One region of the Nocardioides sp. CPCC 206347 genome, then DNA from elsewhere that is predicted to be linked to it. Evidence: riboswitches for the same ligand, from Rfam matches in the RefSeq annotation. Region 1 holds a riboswitch; the other holds the start of a gene.
The links. Region 1 has a riboswitch for FMN ahead of ribD (bifunctional diaminohydroxyphosphoribosylaminopyrimidine deaminase/5-amino-6-(5-phosphoribosylamino)uracil reductase RibD). Riboswitches for the same ligand answer to the same signal wherever they lie in the genome.
Positions count from the first base shown of each region.

Region 2: it holds a riboswitch for FMN, as region 1 does, so the genes downstream of both, ACOACQ_RS04145 (6,7-dimethyl-8-ribityllumazine synthase) here and ribD (bifunctional diaminohydroxyphosphoribosylaminopyrimidine deaminase/5-amino-6-(5-phosphoribosylamino)uracil reductase RibD) in region 1, are expected to answer to the same signal.

Region 1 covers NZ_JBMCYZ010000001.1:16,111-31,427, forward strand. The annotation lists gene ACOACQ_RS00080 (TrmH family RNA methyltransferase) at 1-167, opposite strand, end outside; gene rplT (50S ribosomal protein L20) at 184-570, opposite strand; gene rpmI (50S ribosomal protein L35) at 609-803, opposite strand; gene infC (translation initiation factor IF-3) at 867-1,586, opposite strand; gene ACOACQ_RS00100 (SseB family protein) at 1,840-2,400, opposite strand; gene ACOACQ_RS00105 (amino acid deaminase/aldolase) at 2,435-3,670, shown strand; gene ACOACQ_RS00110 (uridine kinase family protein) at 3,654-4,190, shown strand; gene ACOACQ_RS00115 (aldose 1-epimerase family protein) at 4,213-5,100, shown strand; gene ACOACQ_RS00120 (PH domain-containing protein) at 5,097-5,489, opposite strand; gene hisG (ATP phosphoribosyltransferase) at 5,549-6,391, opposite strand; gene ACOACQ_RS00130 (phosphoribosyl-ATP diphosphatase) at 6,402-6,665, opposite strand; gene ribH (6,7-dimethyl-8-ribityllumazine synthase) at 6,711-7,196, opposite strand; gene ACOACQ_RS00140 (bifunctional 3,4-dihydroxy-2-butanone-4-phosphate synthase/GTP cyclohydrolase II) at 7,198-8,451, opposite strand; gene ACOACQ_RS00145 (riboflavin synthase) at 8,453-9,067, opposite strand; gene ribD (bifunctional diaminohydroxyphosphoribosylaminopyrimidine deaminase/5-amino-6-(5-phosphoribosylamino)uracil reductase RibD) at 9,072-10,091, opposite strand; FMN riboswitch at 10,219-10,373, opposite strand; gene ACOACQ_RS00155 (hypothetical protein) at 10,454-10,594, shown strand; gene ACOACQ_RS00160 (cupin domain-containing protein) at 10,616-11,107, shown strand; gene ACOACQ_RS00165 (DUF817 domain-containing protein) at 11,111-11,902, shown strand; gene ACOACQ_RS00170 (hypothetical protein) at 11,903-12,139, opposite strand; gene ACOACQ_RS00175 (putative quinol monooxygenase) at 12,196-12,504, shown strand; gene ACOACQ_RS00180 (lipid-transfer protein) at 12,590-13,759, opposite strand; gene ACOACQ_RS00185 (MaoC family dehydratase) at 13,756-14,145, opposite strand; gene ACOACQ_RS00190 (Zn-ribbon domain-containing OB-fold protein) at 14,142-14,570, opposite strand; gene ACOACQ_RS00195 (FAS1-like dehydratase domain-containing protein) at 14,572-15,078, opposite strand; gene ACOACQ_RS00200 (acyl-CoA dehydrogenase) at 15,075-15,317, opposite strand, start outside.
Region 2 covers NZ_JBMCYZ010000001.1:858,746-874,062, reverse strand. The annotation lists gene ACOACQ_RS04170 (SIS domain-containing protein) at 1-570, shown strand, start outside; gene ACOACQ_RS04165 (acyltransferase family protein) at 668-1,747, shown strand; gene ACOACQ_RS04160 (DUF808 domain-containing protein) at 1,798-2,799, shown strand; gene ACOACQ_RS04155 (hypothetical protein) at 2,823-3,236, shown strand; gene ACOACQ_RS04150 (HNH endonuclease signature motif containing protein) at 3,230-4,573, opposite strand; gene ACOACQ_RS04145 (6,7-dimethyl-8-ribityllumazine synthase) at 4,747-5,184, opposite strand; FMN riboswitch at 5,237-5,405, opposite strand; gene ahcY (adenosylhomocysteinase) at 5,576-7,027, shown strand; gene mtrA (MtrAB system response regulator MtrA) at 7,098-7,808, shown strand; gene mtrB (MtrAB system histidine kinase MtrB) at 7,819-9,513, shown strand; gene ACOACQ_RS04125 (LpqB family beta-propeller domain-containing protein) at 9,510-11,282, shown strand; gene ACOACQ_RS04120 (ComF family protein) at 11,356-12,087, shown strand; gene hpf (ribosome hibernation-promoting factor, HPF/YfiA family) at 12,606-13,232, shown strand; gene ACOACQ_RS04110 (response regulator) at 13,380-14,039, shown strand; gene ACOACQ_RS04105 (ClpP family protease) at 14,207-14,830, shown strand; gene ACOACQ_RS04100 (ClpP family protease) at 14,827-15,317, shown strand, end outside.

The DNA.
Region 1 (15,317 bases):
GCAGCCGGAGTCGCGAAGACCTCGATCACGCAATCGGGGACGCCCAGCGCCCCCTCGACGGCCTTCGGGCCGTCGGCAAGGAAACACCGCCGCTCGGATCTCTCCGAACGGCGGTGCAATTTCCGTGCGTCCTTGACCCTGGTGTTGCCAGCGGTCAGGGGAACCATCGTCAGGCTCCGAAGATCAAGCAGAGACCTTGGGCGCGTTGACGTCCTCGGGCAGCGCGGCCTTCGCCTGGGCAACCAGGGCGTTGAAGGTCGACGGCTCGTTGACGGCGAGGTCGGCAAGGATCTTGCGGTCGACCTCGATGCCCGCCAGGTTCAGGCCCTGGATGAAGCGGTTGTAGGTCAGGCCCTCCGCGCGGGCAGCGGCGTTGATGCGCTGGATCCACAGGCGGCGGAAGTTGCCCTTGTTCTTCTTGCGGTCGTTGTAGCTGTAGACCAGGGAGTGGGTGACCTGCTCCTTGGCCTTGCGGTACAGCCGCGAGCGCTGGCCGCGGTAACCGCTGGCCCGCTCGAGGGTGGTACGACGCTTCTTCGCCGCGTTCACTGCGCGCTTGACGCGTGCCATCTTGTGCTCCTTGTTTCAGTGATCAGTGCGAAGGGCGGTCAGAGACCGAGCATCTTCTTCGCGCGCGGGACGTCGTTCTTGGCGACCTCGGTCGTTCCGCTGAGGCGGCGGGTGACCTTGGAGGCCTTCTTCTCCAGGTTGTGGCGCATGCCGGCCTTCTGACGAAGGATCTTGCCGCTGCCCGTCACCTTGAACCGCTTCTTGGCACCGGAGTGCGTCTTGTTCTTCGGCATATCTCTCGTCTCCTTGTTGCGAAGTTCTGTGGGACCCGGCATGCCGGGCCCAAGTCGTGTGGCTCAGGCTTCGATCTCGGGATCGAGGTTCTCCGAGCGACCCCGTTCCTTCTTCTGAGCAGCAGGCTTGATGGCCGTGCGCTCTGCCTGGGCAGCGCGCTCCTCGGCGATCTCGGCCTCGCGCTCGGCGCGAAGCTCTTCCTTGGCCGCCTTGACCTCGGCCTTGGCCTCGGCCTTCTTCTTGTGCGGACCCAGGACCATCACCATGTTGCGGCCGTCCTGCTTGGGGTTGGACTCGATGAAGCCGAGCTCCCCCACGTCTTCGGCCAGTCGCTGCAGCAGCCGGTACCCCAGCTCGGGGCGGTGCTGCTCGCGACCGCGGAACATGATCGTGATCTTGACCTTGTCGCCAGCCTTGAGGAAGCGCACCACGTGACCCTTCTTGGTCTCGTAGTCGTGCGCGTCGATCTTCGGCCGGAGCTTCATCTCCTTGATGATGACGTTGGTCTGGTTCCGTCGTGCTTCACGGGCCTTCTGGGCGTTCTCGTACTTGAACTTCCCGTAGTCCATGAGCTTGCAGACGGGAGGCTTGCCCATGGGGGCGATCTCCACCAGGTCCAGATCGGCCTCTTGCGCAAGCTTGAGTGCCTGGTCGGTGGAAACGATGCCCACGGTCTCGCCGTTGGGTCCAACAAGCCGGACCTCGGGAACCCGGATCCGCTCGTTGATGCGCAGCTCGGTGCTGATGTGTCCTCCAAACTCGTTCGGTCGGGAGTCCGCCACCACTTTTCCCAAGTGGAACTGGGAAAAGGAAAAGGCTCCCGCTAAAACAAGCGGAAGCCAGTAGCGAGCCCCGTCGTGCGACTCCGCTGTCGTGAGACAACGGAGAATGGGGCTCTCCATGGACCGGACCCGACAACCTGGCGGCCGTGCGGGTGGGAGACGATGGTGCTGGTCCCCGCTTGTGGATCGGCCCGCTCGCGAGAGCGGACTGATCGGTCAACGCCCGATGGTATCGGAGATGTTCCGCCCGGGGCTAATCCGCAACGTGGTCGTCCGGAGCGGTGCCGAGCCAGCCCCAGCCACCGTCCTCGAGCTGGACCGTCGTCCATCCCGACGCGACCCGGTGGAGGTCGTCGTCGGCGAGCGCGAACGCGTGCGGTCCGGCGACGTCGATGACCACCGCCGCGGCACCCTCCTGGACGGCCGTCGCTGCCGCCAGATGGGCAGCGACCGGCACGGGACGGGCCTGCGGGTCCCAGCGGGCGAGCGCGTCGAGATCGGTGAAGGCGAGCAGGGCGAGCCGCCCGTCGGCCCCGGTCAGGAGCACGGCGGCCATGTTGCTCGACTTGTCCGTGACGAGCGCGGTCCCGTCAGCGCCCACGGCACCCTCGCCCGTCTCGCCGAGGAGGGCGATCACGGGGACGATCAGTCGAGCGGGGGCGATCGCAGCGATGACGGCGGGGTACGGCGCCGACCCTTCGTCGTACTCCTTGAGGGCGATGGCCAGCGCTGCATCGGCACTTCCGTCGTCATCGACGTAGGCCGATCCTTCGAGGCGGCGCGCATCGGGGCGCTCGTTCGGCGGTTCGGTCACCGGAGGATCATGGCACTCATGGAAACATGACGACGTGCATCACACGTCTGTCGCGCGCAACCGCCTGGCGGCGCGCCTCGCCACGGCCGTCCGGGCCTGGCCCGACCCGCTGTCCACCCCCACGTTCGTGGTCGATCTCGACGCCTTCGACACCAACGCAGCGGACCTCGTCCGCCGGGCCGGCGGCACGCCGATCCGCGTCGCCTCGAAGTCGCTGCGGGTCCCGGCGCTGATCACGCGCGCACTGGCGATCGACGGCTTCGCCGGGGTGCTGGCCTACACGTTGGCCGAGGCCCTGTGGCTCGCCGACCAGGACATCAGCGACGACATCGTGGTGGCCTATCCCAGCGTCGACCGACGCGCTCTCTCGTCCCTGGTCGCGTCGCCCCGTGCCGCATCGCGGATCACGATCATGATCGACGACGTCGCCCACCTCGACGCGGTCGACGCCCTCCGCGCCTCCACCGCCGTCCCGATCCGCGTGGCGATCGACATCGACGCCGGCCTGCGCTGGGGCGGCCAGCTCGTCGGACCCAAGCGCTCCCCCTTGTACGACGTCGGGTCGGTCACCGAGCTCGCCCGCACCGTCATCGAGCGCCCGGGCTTCCAGTTCGTCGGCGTGATGACCTACGAGGGCCAGGTGGCCGGCGTCCCCGACGCCGTGCCGCACCAGCGCGCGAAGTCGGCCGTCGTGCGCAAGCTCAAGCAGCTGTCGATCGCCCAGCTCGAGGTCCGCAGGACCGCGATCGCCGAGGGCCTGCACGCGCTCGAAGGGCACGGCGGCCACACCGGACCGATCTTCTGGAACGCCGGTGGCTCGGGGTCGCTGGAGTCCTCGGCGGCCGACCCGGTCGTCACCGAGGTCACCGCGGGCTCCGGCCTCCTGGGGCCGACGCTGTTCGACCACTACCAGTCGTTCCATCCCGCTCCGGCCGCGTTCTTCGGGCTGCCGGTCACCCGCAAGCCGACCAGCGAGATCGCGACCGTGCACGGCGGCGGCCTGATCGCCTCCGGTCCGGCGGGCGCCGACCGTGCGCCGACACCGTGGGCGCCGGCCGGGCTGAGCCTGACCGGCCTCGAGGGCGCGGGTGAGGTCCAGACGCCGCTGGTGGGCACCAACGCACCGACCCTCGCGATCGGTGACCTCGTGTGGTTCCGGCACGCGAAGTCCGGTGAACCGTTCGAGCACGGCACCACCGTGCTGCTCGCCGACGGCGAGCGGTTCGTCGACGAGGTGCCGACCTACCGGGGACATGGCCTCGCCTTCTGAGGTCCTCGCTGCCGCCCTTGCCCGTCCGGCAACGCTGGGCGCCGGACGGCTGATCTGCATCGACGGCCTGGCCGGGTCCGGCAAGACCACGCTGGCAGCAGCGGTCGCAGAGCTCGCACCCGAGGCCGTCGTCATCGGGACCGACGAGATGCTCGAGGGCTGGCGCGGACTGCCCGGCCTGGGCGCGAGCATCGACGCGTTGCTGCGGCCGCTCGCGTCCGGCGAGACCGGTCAGTGGCGGCGGTGGGACTGGGTTGCCGACGGCTGGGCCGAGACGCGCGACGTCACGCCCGGCCCGTTGCTCATCCTCGAGGGCGTCGGCTCCGCTGCGTCGTCGTACGACGACCTGGTGACGTTGCTCGTCTGGGTGGAGGCCGATCGTGAGACCCGGCTGGCGCGGGGCCTGGCGCGCGACGGCGACGACCAGCTCGATCACTGGCTGACCTGGCTCGACGACGAGACGGCCCTGCACGAGCGGGAGAACACCCGGGCCCGTGCCGACATCGTCATCCGCACCTGAGCGCCCACTAGTCTCCGATGTCGTGAAGCCACCGAGCGGGGACCAGTTCGTCATCGAGTCCGCGGGCCATCGCGCCGTGGTCACCGAGAGCGGCGGTGCGCTGCGTGAGCTGACCTTCGAGGGACGGCCGCTGATCGAGGGCTTCGCCGAGGACGCGATGGCCGACGGCGGCCGCGGCCAGCTGCTGATGCCGTGGCCGAACCGGATCCGCGACGGGCGCTACACCTTCGGGGGCAAGCAGCAGCAGCTCGCGCTCACCGAGCCGTCGCGACAGAACGCGTCGCACGGACTGGTCCGGTGGGTGGCCTGGTCGGTCGTTTCGCACGAGGTTGACCGGTTGGAGCTCGGCTACTTCCTGCCTGCGCAGACGGGCTATCCGTGGGCGCTGGACCTCCGCGTCACGTACACGGTCGGACCGGACGGGCTCCACGTGACCCAGGCCGCGACGAACCTGGCATCCACGGCTGCGCCGTACGCGTCGGGCGCACATCCGTACCTGGTGGCGGGCGACGGTCCCTGCGACGGTTGGAGGATGGAGCTTCCGGCAGCGACCTACCTGACGGTGGACACCGAGCGGCTGCTGCCGACGGGAAGGGATTCCTTCTCGGGCCTCGTCACTGATCCGCTGGGCGAGACCGTGCTCAATCACGGCGTCACAGACGTGGATCGGGACGACGAGGGCGTCGCCACGATCCGACTGTCCGCGGACGACACCGGTGTGGAGCTCTGGGTCGACGAGCACCACCGGTGGCTGCAGGTCTACACGGGCGAGGACACGAGGACACCGCGCTCTTCGGTGGCCATCGAGCCGATGACCGCTCCCCCGGACGCGTTCAACTCCGGCGACGACCTCGTCGTGCTGGAGCCCGGCACGACCTTCGCGGCCACGTGGGGAATCCGCGCAGTCTAGGCGCGATGGTCGGCCACGACGGCCCGCAGCTCGCGGATCGCGATCGCTGCCCGCTGGCCGTCGGACGAGTGGATGCCCATCAGGGACAGCTTCTCGTCCCCGGACTGCAGCAGGTGCGGCCACGGCGCTCCCTGCGGGAACCTCACCGTGCCCACCTCGGACCATGCCAGCTCGTGCTTGCGGTAGCCGTTGATGACAGTCAAGCCGGTGTCGCGCGCAATGACCCGGGACCGGGCCAGGCCGTTCATCAGGACCAGGCCGAGCAGGATGAAGCCGATGACGGTGGCCTTCTGCAGGAACCCGACCGAGTCCTTCGTGTCCTGGTCGAAGCCGACCCAGAGCCACGCGAAGGCGCCGACCAGGACGACCCCGAAGACGGCTGCGGCCATCCGCGGACCGAACGGGCGCCAGGTCCGGGGCAACGCAGGGGCCGCTTGGGCGTCGGCCATCAGAGCCGGCAGGCGTGGATGTCGGTCGTGAGGATGGCTCGGGCACCGAGCGCCCACAGGTCGTCCATCACGCGCTGGGCAGCCGAACGCTGCACCATCGAGCGAACCGCGACCCAGCCTTCGCGATGAAGCGGGCTGACGGTCGGGCTCTCGATGCCGGGGGTCAGCGCGATGGCCTGCTCGACCTGCTGGACCGGGATGTCGTAGTCCATCATCACGTAGGCGCGGGCCACCAGGACGCCCTGCAGGCGCCGGGTGAGGGTCTCCAACGCGCCGGCGTCGGCGTCCACGCGGGTGATCATCACGGCCTCGGACTCGAGGATCACGTCGCCGAACACCTCCAGGCCGGCCGCACGCAGGGTGCTGCCGGTCTCGACCACATCGGCGATCACGTCGGCCACACCGAGCTGGATGCTGGTCTCGACCGCGCCGTCGAGGCGCACGACACTGGCGTCGACACCGAGATCGGCGAGGTACCGCTTCAGCACGCCGTCGTACGACGTCGCGACCCGGAGACCGCCGAGGTCGTGCACGTCCGTGGCTGTGCCGGGCTTGGCCGCGAAGCGGAACTTCGAGCGACCGAAGCCGAGCTGCAGCGCCTCGGTGGCGTGGGCGTGCGAGTCGAGGAGCAGGTCGCGGCCGGTGATGCCGGCGTCGAGGGTGCCCTCGCCGACGTACAACGCGATGTCACGCGGTCGCAGGTAGAAGAACTCGACGCCGTTGTCAGGGTCGAGCTTGGTGAGCTGCTTGGAGTCCGAGCGCTGGGCGTAGCCCGCTTCGCGCAACATCGTCGAGGCGGCCTCGGACAGGGCCCCCTTGTTGGGGACGGCGATCTTGAGCATGAAGTGTTCCTCAGAGGTGGGTGTAGACGTCCTCGAGCGAGAGTCCGCTCGCGATCATGAGGACCTGGGCGTGGTACAGCAGCTGGCTGATCTCCAGCGCGGTGGCCTCGCGGCCCTCATGCTCTGCAGCCATCCAGGACTCGGCGGCTTCCTCGATCAGCTTCTTGCCGATCGCATGGACGCCGGCATCGAGGGCCGCCACGGTGCCCGAGCCCTGGGGCCGGGTCTGGGCCTTCTCGCTGAGCTCAGCGAACAGCTCGTCGAACGTCTTCACAGGGGTTGAGCCTACGGCGTCAGGACCAGTGGTCCTGCGCCGGTCTCACCCGGTGTAGCCGCGACGGATGCGCTTGAGCGTCGCCGCGGTCTGCAACGCCGCCGAGGCCGCCTCGTAGCCCTTGTCCTCCGAGGAGCCCGGCAGGCCAGCCCGATCGAGGGCCTGCGCGTCGTCGTCACAGGTGAGGACACCGAAGCCGATCGGCGTCGAGTGGTCGAGCGAGACGCGGGTCAGGCCATCGGTCGCGGCGTTGCAGACGAAGTCGAAGTGGGGCGTACCACCGCGGATGACCACGCCGAGGGCGATCACGGCGTCGTACGACGGCGCGAGGGCTGCCGCCGCCACCGGCAGCTCGAACGTGCCGGGCACGCGCACCACGACGGGCGCTTCGAGCTTGTGGTCCGCGAAGGCCCGCTGCGCGCCGGCGATCAGGCCGTCCATCACCTCGGTGTGCCAGCTCGCCGCCACCACCGCGACCCGCAGGTCGTGGCAGTCGATGGGCGCGATCTCGGGGGCGCCGTGTCCAGCCATGTCAGATGATTCCTTCGCGTTCGGTCTCGGCGAGTGCGAGATGGGGCAGGTCGTGGCCCATCCGGTCCCGCTTGGTGAGCAGGTAGGCCAGGTTGTGGTCGTTGGGGTGCGGAGTGAGCTGCACACGCTCGGCGACCTTGATGCCGTAGTCCTCGAGGTCGCTGACCTTCTCGGGGTTGTTCGTCAGCAGGCGCACCTCGGTGACGCCCAGGTCCTTGAGGATCTGGGTGGCGGCGCCGTAGTGGCGCGCGTCGGCGGGCAGGCCCAGGTCGAGGTTGGCGTCGACCGTGTCGCGGCCGCCGTCCTGCAGCTGGTAGGCCTGCAGCTTCGCGACCAGGCCGATCCCCCGGCCCTCGTGGCCACGGAGGTAGACCAGCACGCCGCGGCCCTCCTCGACGATCCGGTCGAGCGCCTCGTTCAGCTGGGGACCGCAGTCGCAGCGGCTGCTGCCGAACACGTCTCCGGTGAGGCACTCCGAGTGGACCCGCGTCAGCACGGGGCCTTCGTCGTTGAGGGTGTCCAGGTCGCCGTACACGAGGGCGACGTGCTCGCTGTCGTCGACGGTGATCGTGTAGCCGATCGCCGTGAACTCGCCGTGGCTCGTGGGCAGCCGGGTCTCGGCCTCGCGCACCACGTGGCGCTCGACGCGGCGGCGGTAGCGGACGAGGTCCTCGATCGAGATCATCGCGACGCCGTGCTCGTCGGCGAACTCGCGCAGCTCGGGGGCACGCTTCATGGTGCCGTCGTCGTTGACGACCTCGACGAGCACTCCGGCCGGGGTCAGTCCGGCGAGGCGGCACAGGTCGACGGCGGACTCGGTGTGGCCACGGCGGACCAGCACGCCACCCTCGCGGTAGCGCAGGGGGAAGACGTGTCCGGGACGCGTCAGCTCCCACGACTCGGTGGCCGAGTCGGCCAGGACCCGCGCCGTGTGGGCGCGGTCGGCCGCGGAGATGCCGGTCGAGACACCGTCGCGGGCGTCCACCGACAGCGTGTACGCCGTCCGGTAGGCGTCCTTGTTGTGCGGCGTCATGAGGGGGATCTCTAGCCGGTCGAGCATGTCGCCCGGCATCGGCACGCAGATCACGCCACTGGAGTGGCGGATCGTCCACGCCATCAGCTCAGGCGTGGCCTTGCTCGCGGCGAAGATGATGTCGCCCTCGTTCTCGCGGTCCTCGTCGTCAACCACGATGACCGCCTTGCCTGCGGCGATGTCGGCGATGGCTCGCTCGATGGAATCCAGCCTGACGGACATGTCAGTTCTCCTTTGCCGCGGGGGCTGTGTAGGCGCGAACGAGCTTCTCGACGTGCTTGGCGATGACGTCGACCTCGAGGTTGACGCGGCTGCCGGGTGTCCGGAAGCCGAGGGTGGTGCGCGCGAGCGTCTCGGGAATGAGGCTCACGGTGAAGGTGGTCTCCCCCGCCTCCACGACGGTGAGGGAGGTGCCGTCGACGGTGATGGAACCCTTGTCGACGAGGTAGCGGCCGAGCTCGGCGGGCATCGCGATCTCCACGATCTCCCAGTGCTCACTGGGGGTCCGGGCGACGACCTCACCGACCGCGTCGACGTGGCCCTGGACGATGTGGCCCCCGAGGCGCTTCTCCGCGGTGACGGCGCGCTCCAGGTTGACCTGCTCGCCCACGACGAGGCCGCCGATGCTGGTCTTGTCGAGCGTCTCGGCCATCACGTCGGCCGTCCACGTGCTGTCGGTGCGCTCGGCGACGGTCAGGCAACAGCCGTTGACCGCGATCGAGTCTCCGAGGCCGGCGTCGGACAGCGTGATGTCGGACGTGATGGTGAGCCGGATCGCGTCGCCCTGGTCCTCGATGGCGGCGACGGTGCCGAGCTCCTCGACGATGCCGGTGAACATCTGGTCAGTTCCTCTCGGTGGTGGCAGCGGGTCGCAGGGTGAGGCGGACGTTCGCCTCGATCCCCTCGCCGATGACGGCGGTGTCGACCAACTCGAACCGCAACGCCTTGGTGATGGTGCCGATTCCCAGCCGGCCCACGGCCGCCTTGCCCGCACCCAGCAGGAGGGGCGCGACGTAGGTGACGATCTCGTCGACCAGGCCCGCCTTGATGAAGGCTGCCGCCACCGTGGGGCCGCCCTCGAGGAAGACGTGGTGGCGGTCGTGCTCGGTGTAGAGGGTCTGCAGCGCCTCGAGCGGATCGCGGGTCCGCAGGTGCACGGTCTCCGCGACGTCGTCGAAGATCCGCCGGTCGGCGTCGAGGTCACGTCGGCCGAGAACCACGCGGAGCGGTTGTACGGCGACCGGCTGGTCGTCCTCGTCGCGCACGGTCAGCTGCGGGTCGTCGACCTCGACGGTGTTGGTGCCGACCAGCATCGTGTCGCAGAGCGCACGCAGCAGATGGGTGTCGTGGCGCGCCGGCAGAGAGGAGACCCAACGGGAGGTTCCGTCACTGGCCGCCGATCGACCGTCGAGGGTCGTTGCGAACTTCCAGGTGACGAACGGGCGGCCGTGGACGTGGGCGAACGTCCACGCCGGGTTCAGCTCGATCGCGGCCTCCTCGAGCGTCCCGGAGTCGGTCTCGACGCCAGCAGCGGTGAGTACCTCCAGGCCGCCGCCGGCAACCGGGTTCGGGTCGCGCTGGGCGACCACCACTCGTCGTACTCCGGCAGCGATGAGGGCCTCGGAGCACGGGCCGGTGCGGCCGGTGTGGTTGCAGGGCTCGAGGGTGACGACGGCGGTGGCACCCGCGGCGAGGTCGCCGGCAGCCGTCAGGGCTTCGATCTCGGCGTGCGGGTTTCCCGCGCCGCGGTGGAAGCCCTCGCCGACGATGGTGCCGTCGGGGGCGAGCAGCACGCAGCCGACGCGGGGGTTCGGGTGGAGCGGCACGCCGGGGGACGCGGCCAGCGCGAGGGCGCGACGCATCGCGTCGTACTCGCGGGTGAAGGTCTCTGCCACTGCTGCCTCTTCGTCATCCGTTGTGTTGCTTCACGGACTCCGGGGTCTGGCAGGGCGAACGACGGCGGCAAACCTGCTCCGCTGTCGGACACTCGTGCGTGCACTTCCCATCCGGACTTTGACCGTCGGTCCAGGAATCACACCTGGTCAACCGATCACTGGCTGCGATCGGGTCGCGGACTGTGGGCGAAACAAGCCATTCACCCATTCACCGCCGGCTCGGATTTTCACCGACCCCAGAGCACGCGAGCTCTTGGATCTATCGTCGCACAGCAACGATCTGTACAGGTTGTGGGTCCCGTCACGCGGAACCGGCTACCGTCGAGCGGGTGAACCGCCTCGCACTCGGTCTCTGCTGTCTGGGCGGTGTGCTGCTCTGGTTCGCCACCGATCGAGTCATCCTGCTGATCCTGGGCCTGCTCCTCGGAGTGGCGCTCGGCATCGGTCTCGGTGGCCAGAAAAGGGAGTGACAGCGCAGGTAGCGTGGCGCCATGTCGTATCCCCCACCCCTGTACGACGGCGATGGCGAGGTCTCGGCCCGCATCCGCCCCGGCGATGCCGCTCCCGAAGTGACCTACCCGAACGGGAACCGCGTCCACTACCTCGCCCGCGGCGAGAGCACCGGCGGCCTCTTCGGCCTGTACCGCTGGGAGTTCTCCGAGGCCGTGAGCGGCCCCGGACCGCACTTCCACAAGACCATCGCCGAGTCGTTCTACATCCTCGAGGGCGAGATCCAGATCCACAACGGTGAGGACTGGACCACGACGAGGTCCGGCGACTTCATCCACGTGCCGCCCGGCGGGCTGCACGGCTTCCGCAACACATCGGGCGCCACCGCGTCGATGCTGCTGCACTTCTCCCCCGGCGCTCCACGGGAGCCCTACTTCGAGGGACTCGGTCGCCTTGCGGCCGGCGAGCAGTGGACACCCGAGCAGTACGACGCCTTCATGGCCGAGCACGACAACTTCTGGGTCGACGAGTAGTCCTTGCGCCGCTTCCTCACGCAGCTGGTCCGGTTCGGCTGGCTCGAGGCGCAGTCCTGCGCCTTCGCCGTCGGAGTCTTCGTCGGACTCGCCCTGGCCTATCTCGTCCCGTTGCCGATCGCCCGGTACGACGCCCTTCTGCTGTGGTGCCTCGCCCTGACGTTCGGGTTCTGGGCGATCGGCCTGGAGACCTGGCGCGAGGTGCTGGTGATCTTCGCGTTCCATGCCCTCGGCCTCGGCCTGGAGGTCTTCAAGGTCGCCGAGGGCTCGTGGGCGTACCCGGGCGAAGCCTGGGCCGAGGTCGGCGACGTGCCGCTGTTCTCCGGCTTCATGTACGCCGCGGTCGGCTCGTACATCTGCCAGGCGTGGCGGCGGTTCGACCTCCGGGTGTCGCACTACCCGGCTGCCCTGACGACCGTGGTGGCTGTCGGCATCTACGCCAACTTCTTCACCCACCACTGGATCGCGGACGTGCGCGTGTGGCTGGCCGTGGTCGGCTTGTGGGTCCTGCGCCGCTGCCAGGTGCACTTCACTGTCGGCGACGCCCGCTACCGGATGCCGCTCTCGCTGTCGTTCGTGCTGATCGGGTTCTTCCTGTGGCTCGCCGAGAACATGGCGACCTTCCTCGACGCCTGGCGCTACCCCGGCCAGGCCGATGTCTGGGAGGCGGTGCACACGTCAAAGCTCGGCGCCTGGGCGCTGTTGGTCACGATGAGCTTCGTGCTCGTGGCGACCGTCAAGGCGCAGGAGGGACGGCTCTATCACGTGCCGAGCGAGCCGGACGTCACGCCGTGATCAGCGGCCAGAGCGCCTGGCCATGCTCCTCGCCTGGGCGGCCATGCCGATGAGCAGGGCGGCCGGCGCGAACGCCACCCACTGCAGCACTCCGGCGATGTCACTGCCGGACCGAGCCATTGCGCCGAGCACGACCCCGACCACCACGAGCGCGAGACCGACCAGCAGGGCCGCGGTGGAGTGGTTCATCACCCAGCGGTCGATGGCGCTCGGTTGACGCTTCTTCTCGGAAGTCACCGGGTCAGCGTAGTTCTCGGGCGCCGCATGTCGGTGGCCGGTGACAGCATCGCGCCATGGCCCAGCTCGCACTGATCATCCGCCACCAGACACAGCCGGGACGGCGGGACGACGTACAGAAGGTCTGGGAGGCGCACATGGCGCCCGCCGTCGATGGCAACCCCGGCCACGTCGCGTACTTCTACTGCTTCGACAACGCAGATCCGGACGCGATCAGCGCCTTCCAGGTCTACGACAGCGCCGAGTCGTCGCAACGGTTCCTGGAGACCGACGCCTACGCCGCCTACCTGCGCGAGGTCGAGCCGCTGCTGTCCGGACCGCCGCAGGTCACCTCGTTGACTCCTCAGTGGGTCAAGCAGGGGTAGCGCAGGGTCTCGAGACGGTTGCTGCGCAACCTCCTCGACCAACGGGCAGGACGGTTGCTGCGCAACCTCCTCGACCAACGGGCGGTCAGGCGCTGAGGATCAACCCGCTCGTCGGCACGCCGGTGCCGGCGGTGACGAGCACGTTCTGCACGTCGTCGACCGGGTTGACCGAGGTACCCCGGATCTGACGAACGCCTTCGGCGATGCCGTTCATGCCGTGGATGTACGCCTCGCCGAGCTGGCCGCCGTGGGTGTTGATGGGGAGGCGGCCCCCGATCTCGATCGCTCCGTCCCTGATGAAGTCACTGGCCTCGCCGCGACCGCAGAAGCCGAGCTCCTCGAGCTGCATGAGGACATAGGGCGTGAAGTGGTCGTAGAGGATCGCCATCGGCAGGTCCGCCGGGGCGAGGCCGGACTGGCGCCAGAGCTCGCGGCCGACGACGCCCATCTCGGGGATGCCGATGTCATCGCGGTAGTACGACGTCATCACGAACTGGTCGCGACCCGAACCCTGGGCTGCGGCTGTGATGTACGCCGGCTTGCGGGCCAGGTCGCGCGCCCGCTCCGCCGACACGACGACGATCGCAACCGCACCGTCGGACTCCTGGCAGCAGTCGAGCAGGTGCAGGGGGTCCGCGATCATCCGTGAGGCCTGGTGCTCCTCGAGCGTGATCGGCTTGCCGTAGAAGAACGCCGCCGGGTTGTTGGCCGCGTGCCTGCGATCGGCAACGGCGACGCGGCCGAAGTCCTCGGACGTGGCGCCGTACTCATGCATGTAGCGGCGGGCCTGCATCGCGACCGTGGCGGCGGGAGTGCCGAGCCCCATCGGGTAGGTCCACGCGTTGTCGAGCCCGTTGGTGTTGACCTGGGTCGCGGCCGCGACCGAGACCTGGCCGAAGCGGGCCCCCGAACGTTCGTTGAAGCCGCGGTAGGCGACGACGACGTCGGCCACACCCGTCGCGACGGCCATCGCGGCCTGCTGGATCGTGGCGCAGCCCGCGCCGCCGCCGTAATTGACCCGGCTGAAGAAGCGGAGCTCGGGGATCCCGAGCTCGCGGGCGACCGCGATCTCCGACGACGTGTCCATCGTGAAGGTGGTCAGGCCGTCGACGTCGGCCGGCGTCAGCCCGCAGTCGGCCAGCGCGGTCCGCACGGCCTCGACGGAGAGCTGGAGCTCGGAGCGACCGGACTCCTTGGAGAACTCGGTCGCACCGATACCGGCGATCGCGGCCTTGCCGCTGAGCGAGCGCGTCACGCGACGCTCACCTTGACGGTGCCGGTGACGTGGTCGCCCAGCGACACCCGACCGACGACAGCGATCGTCGCCACCCCGTCGGCCACCTCGGTGACGGTGCCGGAGAACGTCAGCGTGTCGTACGGATGCGCCGGAGCACCGAGCCGGATCGCGATCCCCTTCAGCTGGCTGTCGTGACCGACCCAGTCGGCGACGAACTTCTCGACGAGTCCGTTGGTGGTCAGGATGTTCATGAAGATGTCCTTGGAACCGGCCGCCTGCGCGACGTCGCGGTCGTGGTGGACGTCCTGCCAGTCACGGGTCGCGATCGCGGTGCTCACGATCGTGGTCGGGGTCATCGGCAGGCTCCACTCGGGAATCGCCTGGCCGGCCTCGAGAGTCCTCACTTGCCCTCCTCGGGAACACGGGTCCAGATCGGCAGGGTCAGGTCGTCGTCGACCTCGTTGAAGTCGACCTGCAGGGGCATGCCGATCTCGATCTCGTCGTCGGCCACGTCGGTCACCTCGCCGACCATGCGGACGCCCTCCTCGAGGTCGATCAGGGCGATCACGATGGGCAGTTCCTTTCCGGGAACCGGCGGGTGGCGGTGCACGATGTAGGAGAAGACCGTGCCGCGGCCGGATGCGACGACATGGCCGCGGTCGAGCGCACCGCACTCGGGACAGGCGGGACCGGGTGGGTGGCGCAGGGCGCCGCACGCGTTGCAGCTCTGGATCCGCAGCTCTCCCTTCCGGGTTCCTTCCCAGAAGTACGCCGAGTCGCGGTTGACCATCGGCCGGATCACGGGTGTCGGGGCTCGCTCCGCTGGCACCTCAACCACCGGCCTTGGGGATGAACTTGAGGACCCGGAAGAGCATGGTCGCTACCAGCTCACCGTGCCCGTCCGGGTGGTCGACGTACCAGCGGTTGCGCGAGGTCACGAAGTAGCCCAGGCCCATGCCGGTGTTCTTCGGACCGACCACGGATTCGAGCGACGTGGTGACCCGCAGCTGCTCGCCGTCGCGGAGGTAGCGCTCGTAGGTCTGCTCGCAGTTCGTGCCGAGCACGGCGGTGAAGCCGGCGTCGGTGAGGATGCCCATCATCGAGTGCAGCGGGTCGTCGTCGGCGCGCTTGCGACCGAGGCCGGGCATCGTCCAGACCTGGGCCATCGACGGGGGTGCCTCGCCGGTCCGGAACCGTTCGTTGTCGTACTGCATCGCGTCGAGCCACGCGCTGATCGTCGGCTGGTTCACGGGATGCGGGGCCAGCGTCTCCGAGGCCTCGCCGAGCGCGATGATGCGCTCGGCCTCCGCCATGATCTTCTCGTGCAGGTCGCTCATCGGGGCACCCGCGGCAGGCCCAGTCCGAACATCGAGATCAGCTCGCGCTGCACTTCCTGCACGCCCCCTCCGAAGGTGATGACGAGGTTCCGCTTGGCCTGGGCGTCGAGGTAGTCGAGCAGGCGCCGGGTCTCCGGCTCCCCTGCGTCGCCGTGGCGGTGCACCAGGGAGATCAGGTCGGCCAGCAGGTGCTGGACCTGGTCGGCGGCGAACACCTTGGACGACGACGCGTCGGCGAC
Region 2 (15,317 bases), 840 kb from region 1:
CAGCTGGCCACCGCCGTTGCGATGCTGTCGTTCCTCGACCAGATCCAGATCGGCCCGAACGCCGACCCTGACGCCGTGGCGGACGCGCTCGACGTGGTGGCGATCGCTTGTTCGCCGAACCGCGACATCTCGATCAACCCCGCCAAGATGCTGGCCATCTCGCTGGCCGACGCCAGCCCGCTGGTCTGGGGCGGATCGGTCCTGGCCGCCCGGGCCGCGCGCCGCGTCGCGGAGTCGATTCGTCGTACGTCGGGACGCACGGCCCTGGCCGGCGACGCCGAACACCTGCTGCCCGTGATCGAGGCGGCGCGACCCCGCAACGTCTTCGCCGACCCGTTCGCGGACGACGCGGGCGAGCGCCGTCCGGTGCTGGTGATCCTCGACGACGGGGTCGATGACCCGGTCGTCCGCGACCAGCGGATCCGGCTCGAGGAGGCGTGCCTGGCCCACGACGTACGCATCGAGCATGTGGCCTCCGAGGCGGCCGGCGAGGTCGGTCGTTACGCCTCGCTGCTGCTCAGCGGCACCTACGCCGCGGAGTACCTCCGGCTGGGTCTCGTCCCGGACTGACGGGCTCGCTGGCGGGCTCGCTGGCGGGCCACGGAGCCCGTTTGTCGGGTTGTCGGACACTTGGACTTGGTTCGGCGACTTCGGGTACCAAGGAGTGATGGCCTCCACCTCTCGGGACCCCTGGCTCGACAACGCGAAGATGGCGCTGGTCGCGCTCGTGGTGCTCGGCCACACCTGGGCACTGCTGCCGCCGGGCGGCCTCGGAGGAGGCCTGTACGACTTCCTCTACCTGTGGCACATGCCCGCGTTCGTCTTCGTCTCCGGCTACCTGTCGCGTGCCTTCACGTGGGCTCCGGGCCGGATGTGGCAGCTGGTCACGACGCTCGCTGTTCCGTACCTCGTGTTCGAGGCCGCGCTCGCGCTCTTCCGGATCCAGGTGGGCGGGGAGAACCTCGTCGACCTGTTCACCGACCCGCACTTCCCGCTCTGGTACCTCCCGGCCCTGATCGTGTGGCGGCTCCTCGCGCCGGCGTTCCGGCCGCTGTGGGGTGGCGTCGTGGTCGCGGTGGCGGTCAGCCTCGCGAGCGGCTTCATCGACGGCGAGCTCTCCCAGCTGTTCGACCTCGCACGGATCCTCGGCCTGCTGCCGTTCTTCGTGCTCGGCCTGAAGGCGACCCCGGAGCGGCTCGAGGGACTGCGCTCGCGCTCGGCCACCGTCCTCGGTGCGGCGGCCTTCGCGGTCATCGGCCTGCTCGCGCTGACGCTCGACCGCTGGGCCAGCGGCGACTACCTCTACTTCAAGCCGTACTCGTTCATCGACGCCTCGGGCCAGACCGCCGTGCTGACCCGGTTGCTGGTGCTCGGTGTCGGGATGGCCGGTGCGGTGGCCTGGCTGGCGGTCGTCCCGCGCGTCGGCGGCTGGTTCGCCCGGATGGGCGCGGCGACGATGGTCATCTACCTGTTCCACGGCTTCGCCGTGAAGGGCCTTGAGTACGCCGGCTTCCCCGAATGGGCCGAAGGACGGCCCTGGCTGGGCCTGGCCGCAGCCACGCTCGCCGGGCTCGGCATCGCGCTCGGGCTGGCGGCCCCGCCGGTACGACGGTTCCTCCAGCACGTCGTGGATCCGTTCGCGTCCGCCGACCGCAGGGTCGATGACGCCGTGGCGCTCGCGGTCGTCGTACAGGAGCAGGAGCGGGAGCTCGAAGTGGTGGGGGAGCCGGTCACCGTGGGCCGGTAGCCTTCCGCCATGCCCATCACCTTGACCACCTCCGTGGATGGACAGGCCGCGTGAGCGCCGGACTCTTCGGCCTGCTCGACGACGTTGCTGCCATCGCCAAGCTCGCGGCCGCGTCCATCGATGACGTCGGTGCCGCGGCCGGCCGCGCCACGACGAAGGCTGCGGGTGTGGTCATCGACGACACGGCGGTGACGCCGCAGTACGTCCACGGCCTTGCCGCCGACCGCGAGCTCCCGATCGTCAAGCAGATCGCGATCGGTTCGATCCGCAACAAGCTGCTGATCATCCTGCCGGCGGCGCTGCTGCTCAGCGAGTTCCTCCCGGACCTGCTCCCGATCATCCTGATGGCGGGTGGCACGTTCCTGGCCTACGAAGGCGCCCACAAGGTCTGGCACATGCTGTCGGGCCACGACGACCACGACACTCCGGTCAGCGAGGTCAGCCCGGAGGCCGAGAAGGCGATGATCGCCGGTGCCGTCCGCACCGACCTGATCCTCTCGGCCGAGATCATGGTGATCGCGCTCGCCGACATCGACGACGACGCGAGCTTCTGGGCACGCCTCGCGATCCTCGTGGTGGTCGCCTTCGTCATCACGATCGCCGTCTACGGCGTCGTCGCGCTGATCGTGAAGATGGACGACGTCGGCCTCAACCTCGCCCAGCGCAAGGCGTCCTTCGTGCAGGCGCTCGGCCGCGGCCTGGTGGCCGCCATGCCGAAGCTGCTGTCGTTCATCTCCATCGTCGGCACCGTCGCCATGCTCTGGGTCGGTGGCCACATCCTGCTCGTCAACATCCACGAGGTCGGCTGGTGGGATGCGCCGTACGAGTGGGTCCACGGCATCGAGCACGACATCAAGCACGCGGTGCACGGCTTCGTCGGCGGTGTCCTCGCCTGGCTCGCCAACACCGGCATCTCCGCGGTCATCGGCCTGGTCGTCGGCTCGATCGTCGTCGCCGTCGTCCGGGTGCTGCCGTTCCCCGGGGACAAGGACCCGATCGAGCAGTACGACACGGACGGGTCGTCGGACGCCCCGGCGGGGCCCGCCCACTGACCGTGTCGGCTCAGGGTGGGGGCGTGGGATCGCGTCGCACTGCCGCGACGTGTCTCGTCGGGGCGTTGTTGCTGCTCGTCCTGGGACTGACAGTGTGGTTCGACAACCCGACGGTGAACGTCAGTGCATCGGACTTCACCGGTGAGCCTGCCGGCGAGGTGGGTTGCAGCATCGCGCCGTGGGACGCGGGGCTCAACGAGAACAGCGAGGGGCCGGGCGGCGAGCACCCGCACGACTACTTCGCTGAGGTAGGGGCTGAGTGCTACTCAGCCAACATGGCCAGATTCCGTGGAGCCGTCGGCCTGGCTGCACTGGCGCTGCTCCTGACGACCGTTGGGGTCGTCCTCGCCCTTCGGGCGTCACGCACTGCGGCACCCGCACGCGGGCATGCCTCGGACCCCGCTGGTGGGCGGGGTTCGGGGCGTGGGGGTCAGTGACCGTCGGGATCGGGTGACCGGGGTGGGTCGAGGGCGCGGGTGCCGTTGGGTCCGACGAGGAAGTGGTGGCCGTGCGGGCTGATCCACAGGTAGTGACCGGATAGCACGACGAGATAGGACCAGTTCGAGAACGTCTTGGCGCGGTGATGTCGCCTGCAACCCGGGGCGAGGTTGCAGGGGCAGGTCGGGCCGCCCTTGTTGTACGGGACCACGTGGTCCAGATCGCACTTCGCGGCCGGCCTGCCACACCAGGGGAACCGACAGGTGTGATCCCTTTGTTCGACGATGCGTCGGATCCGGTCGGGGATCTCGTAGGAATCGACCGGCACGCAGTCGGCGAGGTCGATCACCGGGCGCACTGTCACCGACGTGTTGGGGGCTTGGAGCCATTCCTTGATCTGCGCCGTGGAGACCGGGGTGCGGCCCTGGTCCCAACGCCCGACAGGGTTCGCGAACGGGTTGACCTTGTTCAGGGTGGTGTCGGTGATGTGGACGCTCATCTCGACCTTGCGACCGGGGACGGTGGCGATCACCTCACCGGTGTCGGGGTCGGCGAAGAGCAGGTCAAGGGAAAGGTCTTGGCGGGCGATGTCGCCGACGGACTTGGCTCGGCGCACGCCGAGGGGTGAGGTGTCGCCGAGCTTCCCGCGCTGGATCGCGCGCCGGTTGATGGCCTGGTCGACGTCGTGGCTGTCGGCGGCATCGATCAGGGCGTCGATGCGGACCCGGCCGTGCTGGTCGATCTCGTCGAGGTGGACGTCGACGAACAGCTCCTCGTTCGCGCCCTGGCGCTCGGCCTCGGCGCGTTCGGGGTCGAACCGCATCACCGCTTCGGTGACGAGGCGTTCGAGCTGGGCCCAACCCACACCACCGACCGCGGCGAGCTGGCGGTCCACGAACCCAGCGGCCTCGGCGTTCAGCGGACGGGTGAGGTCCGCGATCCGCTCGGCACGCCACGGCTCCAACCTGCCCTCGACCACAGCGGCGTAGACGCCGGGCAGGCGCCAGGCGCACTCGATGATCCGCCCCACGTACGCACGCCCACCATCAGGCGAGCGACCCAAGACGGCGATGAACTCCATCAGGTTGAACTCACTGACGAGCGGTGCGCCGTGGCCGGCGATCGGAACCCCGGTGTCGATGACGCCGTCCACGATGGTCGCGGCCTGCTCGGGGGTGGTGACGATGTTGCGGTTCGCCCACGCAACGGCGTCGATCCATTCACCGACCACCAGCCCTCGCCGGTCACGGACCTTGGTCCGGACGTCGGTGAGGATCTCGGCCGTCGACCGGGTGTCATGGCTGCCCTTCAGCTGGGGCTGGGTTCCGAGATCCATACATGTATTGGATCATCGAGGTCCGACACAACGAAGCGACGCAAAGCTGCCTGTGGAAGGGGAACGGCCCGGACCGGGCATGTGGAGAGTTGGTGGACGGTTCCGCTCGCACCTCAACGACTGGGCCGGCGGTCCCGCCCGCCCAGATCTCTGGCTGGGCGGAACCGCTTGGCTCAACCGACGGGCAGCCGCACGGTGGCGTCGACCGCGCTCGCCAGTTCGCGTCCCTTGGTCTCGAAGTGGGCGCGGAAATAGTTGGCGTGGTCGTCGTGCTCGTGGAAGTGGTGCGGCGTGAGCACGGCCGAGAACACCGGGACGTCGGTCTCGAGCTGAACGCGCATCAGCCCATCGACGACCGCGGGAGCGACGAAGTCGTGGCGGTAGATGCCGCCATCGACGACGAGCGCGGCTGCCGCGACTCCTGCGTACCGGCCAGACTGTGCGAGCCGCCGGACCTGCAGCGGGATCTCGAAGGCGCCGGGGACGTGCACCACGTCGACCTCGTAGCCGCGGCTGCGAAGTTCTTCCGTGGCCGTTGTCACGGCGACATCGACGATGTCGGCGTGCCAGCGGGCGGCGATGATGGCAATGCGGGGAGCGGTGGGTGACATGGTTCCTCCTGTTTGCGTGTCACCCAGGGCGTGACGACGCGCACGAGGCCCGTCGCGTTCTCTCTCGTCCGGACTGTGACCGTCGGCTCCGGAGTTCGACCGGATCTGCTGACCCACACCGATCCGGGGGATCCGTGTGGCGCTCGCGGGCTCGACCGCCCCGGATCTGCCGGGACGCTCCTACCGCCGGTGGGGATTTCCACCCCGCCCTGAGAACGTACGGATCAACCGTACCGCTCCGGCGCCGAGTCCGGCGTGAGTCGCTTCCCTGATGATTCCCCGCGCGCCGAATCCCGCTTGTAGGGTGTCCTGTGTCATGCGCGGGAGACCCCGGCAGAGCGCAGATGCGCCGCATGGACACGAAACACTCGATCCTCGAGGACCCCTTTTCATGGACTACAAGGTTGCTGACCTGAGCCTGGCCGAGTTCGGCCGCAAGGAGCTCACCCTCGCCGAGCACGAGATGCCCGGCCTTGTCTCGCTGCGCACGACGTACGGCGATGCCCAGCCCCTCAAGGGCGCCCGGATTGCCGGGTCGCTCCACATGACCATCCAGACCGGTGTGCTGATCGAGACGCTCGTCGCCCTCGGCGCCGAGGTCCGCTGGGCCACCTGCAACATCTTCTCGACGCAGGACCACGCCGCTGCTGCGGTCGTCGTCGGCCGCCCCGAGACGGGCGGCACCGCCGAGGACCCCAAGGGCACCCCCGTCTTCGCCTGGAAGGGCGAGTCGCTGGCGGAGTACTGGGACGAAGCCGAGAAGGTCTTCGACTTCAAGGACGAGGCCGGCAACGTGATCGGCCCGAACATGCTCCTCGACGACGGCGGCGACATCACCCTCCTCGTCCACAAGGGTGTCGAGTTCGAGAAGGCCGGCGTGGTTCCGGGCCAGGACACGACTGACAACGAGGAGTACAAGGAGGTCCTCCGGGTCCTCGCTCGTTCGCTCGAGAACAATCCCACCCGCTGGACGAACATCGCCAACAACATCAAGGGTGTCTCCGAGGAGACCACCACCGGTGTGCTGCGCCTGTACGACCGCTTCAAGGAGGGCTCGCTCCTCTTCCCGGCGATCAACGTCAACGACTCGGTCACCAAGTCGAAGTTCGACAACAAGTACGGCTGCCGCCACTCGCTGATCGACGGCATCAACCGCGGCACCGACGTCATGATCGGCGGCAAGGTTGCCGTCGTGTGTGGCTACGGCGACGTCGGCAAGGGTTCCGCCGAGTCGCTCCGCGGCCAGGGCGCTCGCGTGATCATCACCGAGATCGACCCGATCTGCGCGTTGCAGGCAGCGATGGACGGCTACGAGGTCAAGCGCCTCGAGTCGGTCGTCGAGTACGCCGACATCTTCATCACCACGACGGGCAACTTCGACATCATCCGGGTCGAGCACTTCGAGAAGATGAAGCACCAGGCGATCGTCGGCAACATCGGCCACTTCGACAACGAGATCAACATGGCTGGTCTCGCCAAGATCGAGGGCATCGTCAAGGACGAGATCAAGCCGCAGGTCCACCAGTGGATCTTCCCCGACGGCAAGAAGGTCATCGTGCTGTCCGAGGGCCGTCTGCTGAACCTCGGCAACGCGACCGGCCACCCGTCGTTCGTCATGTCGAACTCCTTCACCAACCAGGTGCTCGCCCAGATCGAGCTCTTCACCAAGGTCGAGGAGTACCCCGTCGGCGTCTACGTGCTGCCGAAGCACCTCGACGAAGAGGTCGCCCGTCTGCACCTCGACGCCCTCGGTGTCGAGCTGACGATCCTGACCCAGGAGCAGGCCGACTACCTCGGCGTTCCGGTCGAGGGCCCGTTCAAGGCTGACGCATACCGCTACTGAGTTCCACGGTCAGGAGCCCCGCACCCACTCGGTGCGGGGCTTCTGCCTTCCTCCCACCTAGGATCGACCCATGACACCTCCCGCCGGCGCGCCGTCGTACCCCACCCGGGGACGGGTGCTTGTCGTCGATGACGACGCACCGCTGGCCGAGATGCTGGGCATCGTCCTCTCCCAGGAGGGCTTCGAGAGCCGGGTGTGCCCGCGCGGCGACCTCGCCCTCGCCGACTTCCGCGACTACCGCCCCGACCTGGTCCTGCTCGACCTGATGCTGCCCGGCAAGGACGGCATCGACGTGTGCAAGGAGATCCGGGCCGAGTCCGGCGTCCCTATCGTGATGCTCACGGCAAAGGGCGACACCGTCGACGTCGTGGTCGGGCTGGAGTCCGGTGCCGACGACTACGTCGTCAAGCCGTTCAAGCCCAAGGAGCTCGTGGCACGGATCCGGGCCCGCGTGCGTCGTACCGACAACGTCCCCCAGGAGACGCTCACCGTCAAGAACCTCGAGATCGACGTCGCCGGGCACTCGGTGACCCGCGACGGCGTCGAGATCTTCCTGACGCCGCTGGAGTTCGACCTGTTGCTGTGCCTGGCCCGCAAGCCCGGCCAGGTCTTCACGCGGCAACTGCTCCTCGAAGAGGTCTGGGGCTACCACCACGCCGCCGACACGCGCCTGGTCAACGTCCACGTGCAGCGCCTGCGTTCGAAGGTGGAGCACGACCCCGAGCACCCCGAGATCGTCCTGACCGTGCGGGGCGTCGGCTACAAGGCCGGCGCTGTCTAGGCCGACGGACATGGACGGATCCGACCTGTCCCGGTGGCTGCGCAGCCTCTGGGCCCGGGTCGCGCCGGAGGTACGACGTGCGCTCACCTTCTGGCGTCGGTCGATCCAGGCACGGGTCGTCGTCAGCACGGTCGTCCTGTCGGCGCTCACCGTCAGTGCGGTCGGCTGGATCCTGCTGCAGCAGACGAAGCAGGGCCTGCTCGAGCACCGCGTCGAGGTCGTCCTCGGTGAGGTCGACGCGGAGGTGAGTGATGCGAACGGCCGGCTCGCTGCCGCGTCGGGCACCGAGGTCAACGCGAGCCGCCAGCAGCGCGACCTGGTCGACCCGATCATCGACCGCGGCGTGAGTCGCGGGTACAGCGTCGTCCTGGCCGGACCGGAGGGGGAGGACCTGCCCCTGCGCGAAGGTGGCGGCGAGTACACCAGCGGCCTGGACCTGGTCAGCGTCCCGGAGAGCCTCGAGGCGCACTTCGATGGACTGGGCCGATCCACCGCCTGGACCTACACCAACATCGTGCAGACCGGCCCCGACGGCACGACGTCGCGGGCCGGCATCGTCGTCGGGGCGCAGGTGCCGTTGCCGTCGGACGGCAAGACCTACACGCTGTACTTCCTCTTCCCGCTCACCGAGGAGGAGGAGACCCTGGGCCTGGTCACCCGTGCGCTGCTCACCGCCGCGGGCCTGTTGCTGGTCCTGGTGGCGGGACTGACCTGGCTGGTGACGCGCCAGGTCGTGACGCCGATCCGGATGGCCCGACGGGTCGCGGAGCGACTCGCGTCCGGGCGCCTCCAGGAACGACTGCAGGTCCGGGGCGAGGACGACATCGCGCGGCTGGCGTATTCCTTCAACCAGATGGCCACGAACCTCCAGCGCCAGATCCGCCAGCTGGAGGAACTGAGCTGGGTCCAGCGCCGCTTCGTGTCCGACGTGTCGCACGAGCTGCGCACGCCGCTGACCACGGTGCGGATGGCGTCCGACGTCCTCCACGACGCCCGCGACGGGTTCGACCCGACGACGGCGCGCTCGGCCGAGCTGCTCCAGGCCGAGCTCGACCGGTTCGAGAACCTCCTCGTCGACCTCCTCGAGATCAGCCGCTTCGACGCCGGTGCGGCCCGGCTGGCGACCGAGGACGTCAACCTCGTTGAGGTCGTCGAGCGCGTGGTCACTGCTGCTCAGCCGCTGGCCGACCAGCGAGGCGTACGGGTCGTGATCGAGCAGCCCGACGACGAGGTGCGCGCCGAGGTCGACGTACGACGGATCGAGCGGATCGTGCGCAACCTGGTCACCAATGCCATCGACCACGCCCAGGCCGACGACCCGACCGAGGCGGTCATCGTCCGGCTGGCCTCGGACGCCGAGGCGGCCGGGATCACGGTCCGCGACCACGGCGTCGGGCTCGCACCGGGGGAGGCGGCGATGGTCTTCAACCGGTTCTGGCGCTCGGACCCCGCGCGCGCCCGGACCAGCGGCGGAACCGGGCTCGGCCTGGCGATCGCGCAGGAGGACGCCCACCTGCACGGGGGATGGCTGCAGGCCTGGGGCCGTACCGGCCAGGGCGCCCAGTTCCGGCTGACGGTCCCGCGGCATGCCGGGGCGACGCTGCGCAACAGCCCCCTCTCGCTGGTCCCCGACGACGCTGCGTCCACCGATGCCGGCATCGTGATCGGACCCGTCGTGGTGCCGACCCAGGAGGGCACCCGATGACCCGCCCGGCGACCCGCCTGACGACCCGCCCGGCTGCGATCGCCCGACAGGTGGCGATCGCCCTGTTCGCGGCCGTCCTGCTCGGCGGTTGTGTGACGTTGCCGACCGACGGTCCGATCGTCGAACGCAACGTCACCGACGAGGAGGACGTGCGCCAGGCCAGCGACATCGACGCCCGTCCGCCGACCGCCGGCGCGTCGCGCACCGAGGTCGTCGCCGGGTTCCTCGACGCGATGACGGCCTGGCCGATCCAGACCAGCGTGGCCAAGAAGTACCTCACCGGCGGCGCCGCCGCGCAATGGAATCCCGAGCAGGAGACCATCGTCTACAGCGACACCCTGCCGGTCCGCGAGGTCGGCGGCTCCGTCTCCGTCGAGCTCACGGCTGCCGACCGCCTGGACGCCGTCGGTGGCTGGCGTGGTCCGGTGCCGGCCAACGAGCTCACGATGGGATTCCGCGTCACGGTGGAGGACGGCGAGTACCGCATCGCCGACCCGCAGGACGCACTGGTGGTCCCGGCCACCTGGTTCCAGCAGCGCTATCGCCAGGTGTCCCTGTACTACTTCGACCCGCTCGCCCAGATCCTGGTGCCGGAGCCGGTCTTCGTGCCGGAGGGCGACCAGCTCGCCACCAGCCTCGTCTCGGGACTGCTGGCCGGGCCGCCGCCCCTGGCCCGCGGAGTGGTCCGCTCCTTCCTCCCGTCCGGCCTCAGCGTCGGCCTCTCCGTCCCCGTCGACAAGTCCGGCGTCGCTGACATCACGCTCGTCGGTGACGCCCCGAAGGTCACCTCGGAGGAAGCCGAGCTGATGCTCGCCCAGCTGGCGTGGACACTGCGCCAGGACGACGACATCACGGCGCTCCGCGTCACCGTCGGCGGCTTCGACCTGCCGTTGCCGGGTGGCGCGTCGACGTACCCCGTCAACGGTGGCCAGGCCTTCGATCCGGCCGGCGCCGGCGCCACCACGCTGCTCTTCGGCCTGACCCGGGGACGGCTGGTCTGGGGGACCGCTGGCAACCTGGTTCCGGCCACGGGGCCGTTCGGAGACGAGGGTGCCGGTATCGAGGTGGCAGCCGCCCGGCCGGACGGCGAGCAGGTCGCCGTCGTCGACGGGAGCAGCCGGCGGGTGCGGGTCGGATCGGTCCGCGAGACGGCGGACGCCCCACCGACCCGGACGGTGCTGAGTGGCGGGACGTACGCCCGGCCGTCGTGGGACGCCAGCGGACGACTGTGGGTGCTCGAGCGCCGCCGTTCCGGATCGGTCGTGTGGCTCGTCGACGGCGATGGCGTGCGCCAGGTGGACGTGCCCGGCGTGACGGGCGAACAGGCCCACCAGCTCATCGTGTCCCGCGACGGCACCCGACTGGTGGCGGTTCTGCGCACCAGCCGGGGCGACGAGGTCGTGGGGGCCCGCGTGGTGATCAACGGCCGCGGCGGCATCGCCCGCGCGCGGGCGCCGTACCTCGTCCACGCGGCCAGCAACGGGCGGATCGTCGACATGGCGTGGACCAGTCCGATCCGGGTCGGGTTGCTGACCCCGACCGCACCCGGCACCCTCTCCGAGGTCGACGTGGTGGCTGCCGACGGCGCAACCGTGGGTGTGGACGAGCTGTCGACGATCGTGTCGGGCGCCCTGATCGGCCTGGCCGGCACGCCGACCCCCGGCCCACCGATGCTGGCCGTCTACGCCGACCGGTACGTCGACATCGTGCAGCAGGACGCGTACGACGCCGCGGACGCGCTGCTCACCCAGCTCGACTACGCCGGGTAGTTCTCCACGCTCGTTCTCCACAGCACCGTGGCCGGCAGTTGTCCGGCGACGGTGCGGTTGATGGGGTGGGGCGGTGCGCCTGCTGCCCGTGCTCGCCGACGGCTTCGTCGACCTGGTCCTCGGGTCGGCGTGCGTGGCCTGCCTCCGGCCGGGGCGGGCACTCTGCCCGGACTGCCGGGACGCGCTGCCTTCCGGGGCCGCCGTGCGCTGGCCCACCCCGACGCCACCCGGCCTGGTGCCGCCGTACGCGACGGGCGCCTATGACGACGCGCTGCGCTCGATGGTGCTCGCGCACAAGGAGCGGCGGGTGCTCGCCCTCGCCCGCCCCCTCGGGGACCTGCTGGCCTGCTCGGTCGGTCAGGCGCTGGAGGACGCGCGCTGCGGTGCCGGCGCCCCCGTCGTCCTGGTGCCCGTGCCCTCCCGACCTGCAGCAGTCCGCCAACGCGGACACGATCCGACCCTCACGATGACCCGGGCCGCCGCGCGCCGCCTCGCGGTCGAGGGCAGGACCGTGGCCACCCTCCAGTTGCTGCGACTGCGCCCCGGCGTCATCGACCAGGCCGGCCTCGACACGCGCGGGCGCGCAGCAAACCTCGCCGGTTCCATGGCGGCACCCTCCGCCGTCGTACGACGCCTGGGGGAGCGGTTCCCCCACGCCCATGTCGTGCTGTGCGACGACGTCCTCACGACCGGCGCGACGCTCCGCGAGGCGCAACGGGCGCTCGAGGCCACGGGCATCACCGTCCTCGCATCGGCCACCGTCGCGGCCACCCGGCTGCGTGACCGGAGGCCCAAGTTCGGGTGAAGCCTTTCGTCCGCTTCGACAACGGACTAACGTCTCTACATGGAGTCCGCCCGGGTCCGTGGTTGCGTCGTACAGGTGGGGCAGGCGCCCGGCCGGGTACGGCAAGCCGATGCCAGTCGCAGGCGAAACGGTCCACGTAAGTCGACCCCCGGGTCGACGATCACGGTGCGGCTTAGTCGTAAGTCCTGCCTCGGACCGGACGTCAGATACGTCCGAATCCGGGAGAAGGCCAGTAGTGGCACCAAGCTGCGGAAGCCTCAGCAGGCGATTGTGGGGACGAAGACCAGGTCGGCCGGGCGGACTCCTTCAATGGCGCGAGCGCGGCTTCGCCGCAGCGCGGGCAGCAAGCTGCCGCCGACGGCTCTCGCCGCGCTGCCGCGCACGCAGTTGGCTTGCGCGGAGCATCCCTTGGCTTGGCGGCAAGCCTTGGGCGCCGGCCCTCGCCGCGCTGCCGCGCTATCAATCGTCCCGCCCCAGGCGGCGGGAGCACCCATCACCGATTCCCATGGAGGTAACTGATGGACGTTGTGGTCACCGGAAGGCACTGCGAGATCTCGGACCGGTTCCGGGCGCATGCAACCGAGAAGCTCGCGAAGTTGGAGAAGCACGACCACCGCATCATGCGGGTGCACGTCGAGGTTGACTCCGAACCCAACCCGCGCCAGCACGACCACGCTGTCCATGTGGAGCTCACCGCGTACTCCAAGGGTCCGGTGATCCGGGCCGAAGCGGCTGCCGACGAGAAGATGGGCGCGCTGGACCTGGCCATGGACAAGATGGCGGCCCAGATGCGCAAGGCCGCCGATCGAAGGCGGGTGCACAAGGGACGCCCCGAACGGGTCTCGGTCGGACGGGCCCTGTCGGACCTGGAGATCGCGACCGACGAGGTGGCCGAGGACGACGTGTCGATCGAGCGCCAGGTCGGACCGATCACCGTCACCGGCGACGGCCCGCTCGTGGTCCGCGAGAAGACCCACCCGGCCAGCCCGATGACGCTCGACCAGGCGCTCTACGAGATGGAGCTGGTCGGCCACGACTTCTACCTGTTCGTCGACAAGGAGAGCGAGCGGCCGGCGGTCGTCTACCGCCGTCGTGGCTACGACTACGGCGTCATCTCCCTCGACATCGGCGCCCGGGAAGGCTGAGCCTGTCCGCAGATCCGATGGCCGGCCCGCTGTTTCCGGGGCCGGCCATTCGGCACGCGGCGGGCTAGACCGCCGTCGCATCGGGAAGTCGTGCCATGATGCCTGAGTGACGAGTGGGACAACGCCGAGCGGGACAGGGGGCAACGGGTGAGCGGACCGGTTCGCGTGGCAGTGGTCGACGACCAGGAGCTCTTCCGTCGCGGCCTGACGATGCTGCTCGGCATCGAGGCCGGCATCGAGGTCGTCGGCGAGGCCGGCGACGGTGCCGAGGGCGTGGCCCTGGCGATCAGCACCGTTCCCGATGTCGTCCTGCTCGACGTACGCATGCCCAAGCAGTCGGGCATCGAGGCGTGCGTCGCGATCAAGGAAGCGGTCCCGATGACGAAGATCATCATGCTGACCGTGTCCGACGACGAGGCCGATCTCTACGAGGCCGTCAAGAGCGGTGCCTCCGGCTACCTGCTCAAGGACTCCTCGATCGAGGAGGTCGCGCAGGGCATCCGGGTGGTGGCCGACGGCCAGTCCCTGATCAGCCCGTCGATGGCCGCCAAGCTGATCGACGAGTTCAAGACCATGTCGACGCCCGAGCGCACCGCGGGCACCGCGCTGAAGCTGACCGAGCGCGAGCTCGAGGTGCTGCGCCTGGTCGCGCGGGGCCTGAGCAACCGCGACGTCGCCTCCCAGCTCGCGATCAGCGAGAACACCGTGAAGAACCACGTGCGCAACATCCTCGAGAAGCTGCAGCTGCACTCGCGCATGGAGGCGGTCATGTACGCCGTCCGCGCGAAACTGGTCAATCTGGACTGACCGAGCGCGTCTTCGGAGGAGAAGGGGGCAGCAAGCTGCCGCCGACCTCCTCCCGCCGCGCTGCCGGTTGTCTGGACTGACCGAGCGCGCTCCGTGCTGCTGGGGGCGGATCCGCCCGCAGCAGCAAGCCCTTGGGCGACTCGTCGCGCGCTGCGACGCTCAAGTGCATGAACGCACCCACCGCGAGCTTCCTCGACGACGACCTGGGCAGGCGGCTCCTCGAGCAACGCACGATCCTGCTCGGGACCGAGCTGGACCAGACGCTCAGCAACCGCATCACGACGGCGCTGCTCATGCTCGCCGCCGATGACGAGAAGACGCCCATCTCCCTCTGGATCAACTCGGTCGGCGGGTCGGTTCCCGGCATGCTGGCGATCCGCGACGCGATGCGGCTGATCCCCAACACCGTCACCACGGTCAACCTCGGCATGGCCTACAGCGCCGGCCAGTTCCTGCTCAGCGCCGGTACCCCGGGGCACCGCTACCTGTTGCCCCACTCCAAGGTCCTGCTGCACCAGGGCTCGGCAGGCTTCGGAGGTACGGCCGGCGACATCGCGATCCAGGCGGAGACGCTGCGCGACAACCGCGACACCGTGCTCGGGCTGATCTCCGCCGACACCGGACAGCCGGTCGAGACGGTCGAGAAGGACTCCCGCCGCGATCGCTGGTTCAACGCGGAGCAGGCGATCGCCTACGGCTTCGCCGACCACGTCGTCGCGTCGCTGGCGCAGATCCGGCCCGCCCCGCAACGATCCCTCGGCCTGGGACTTCGCCCGGCGGTGTCGGCATGACGACCTACCCGATCCCCTACGTGACCACGCAGACCCCGCGCGGCGAGCGCACCACCGACATCTACTCGCGCCTGTTGGCGGATCGCGTCGTCTACCTCGGTACGCCGATCGACGACGGGGTCGCCAATGCCCTGATCGCCCAGCTGGTGCACCTGGAGTCGGAGAACCCGGAGGCACCGATCAACCTGTACATCAACTCACCGGGCGGATCGATCCCGGCGATGCTGGCGGTGTACGACGCCATGCAGTTCGTGCGCCCACCGGTCGAGACGACGTGCGTGGGCCAGGCCGTCGCCACCGCCGCCGTGCTGCTGGCCGGCGGTGAGCCCGGCCACCGGCAGATCCTGCGCCATGGCCGGGTGGTGCTGCACCAGCCGGCGGCCGAGTCCCGCGGCACCATCCCCGACCTGATCCTGGAGACCGAGGAGATCGAACGGGTGCGGTCCCTGCTCGAAGAGCTGTTGGCCACGCACACCGGGCGCACGCC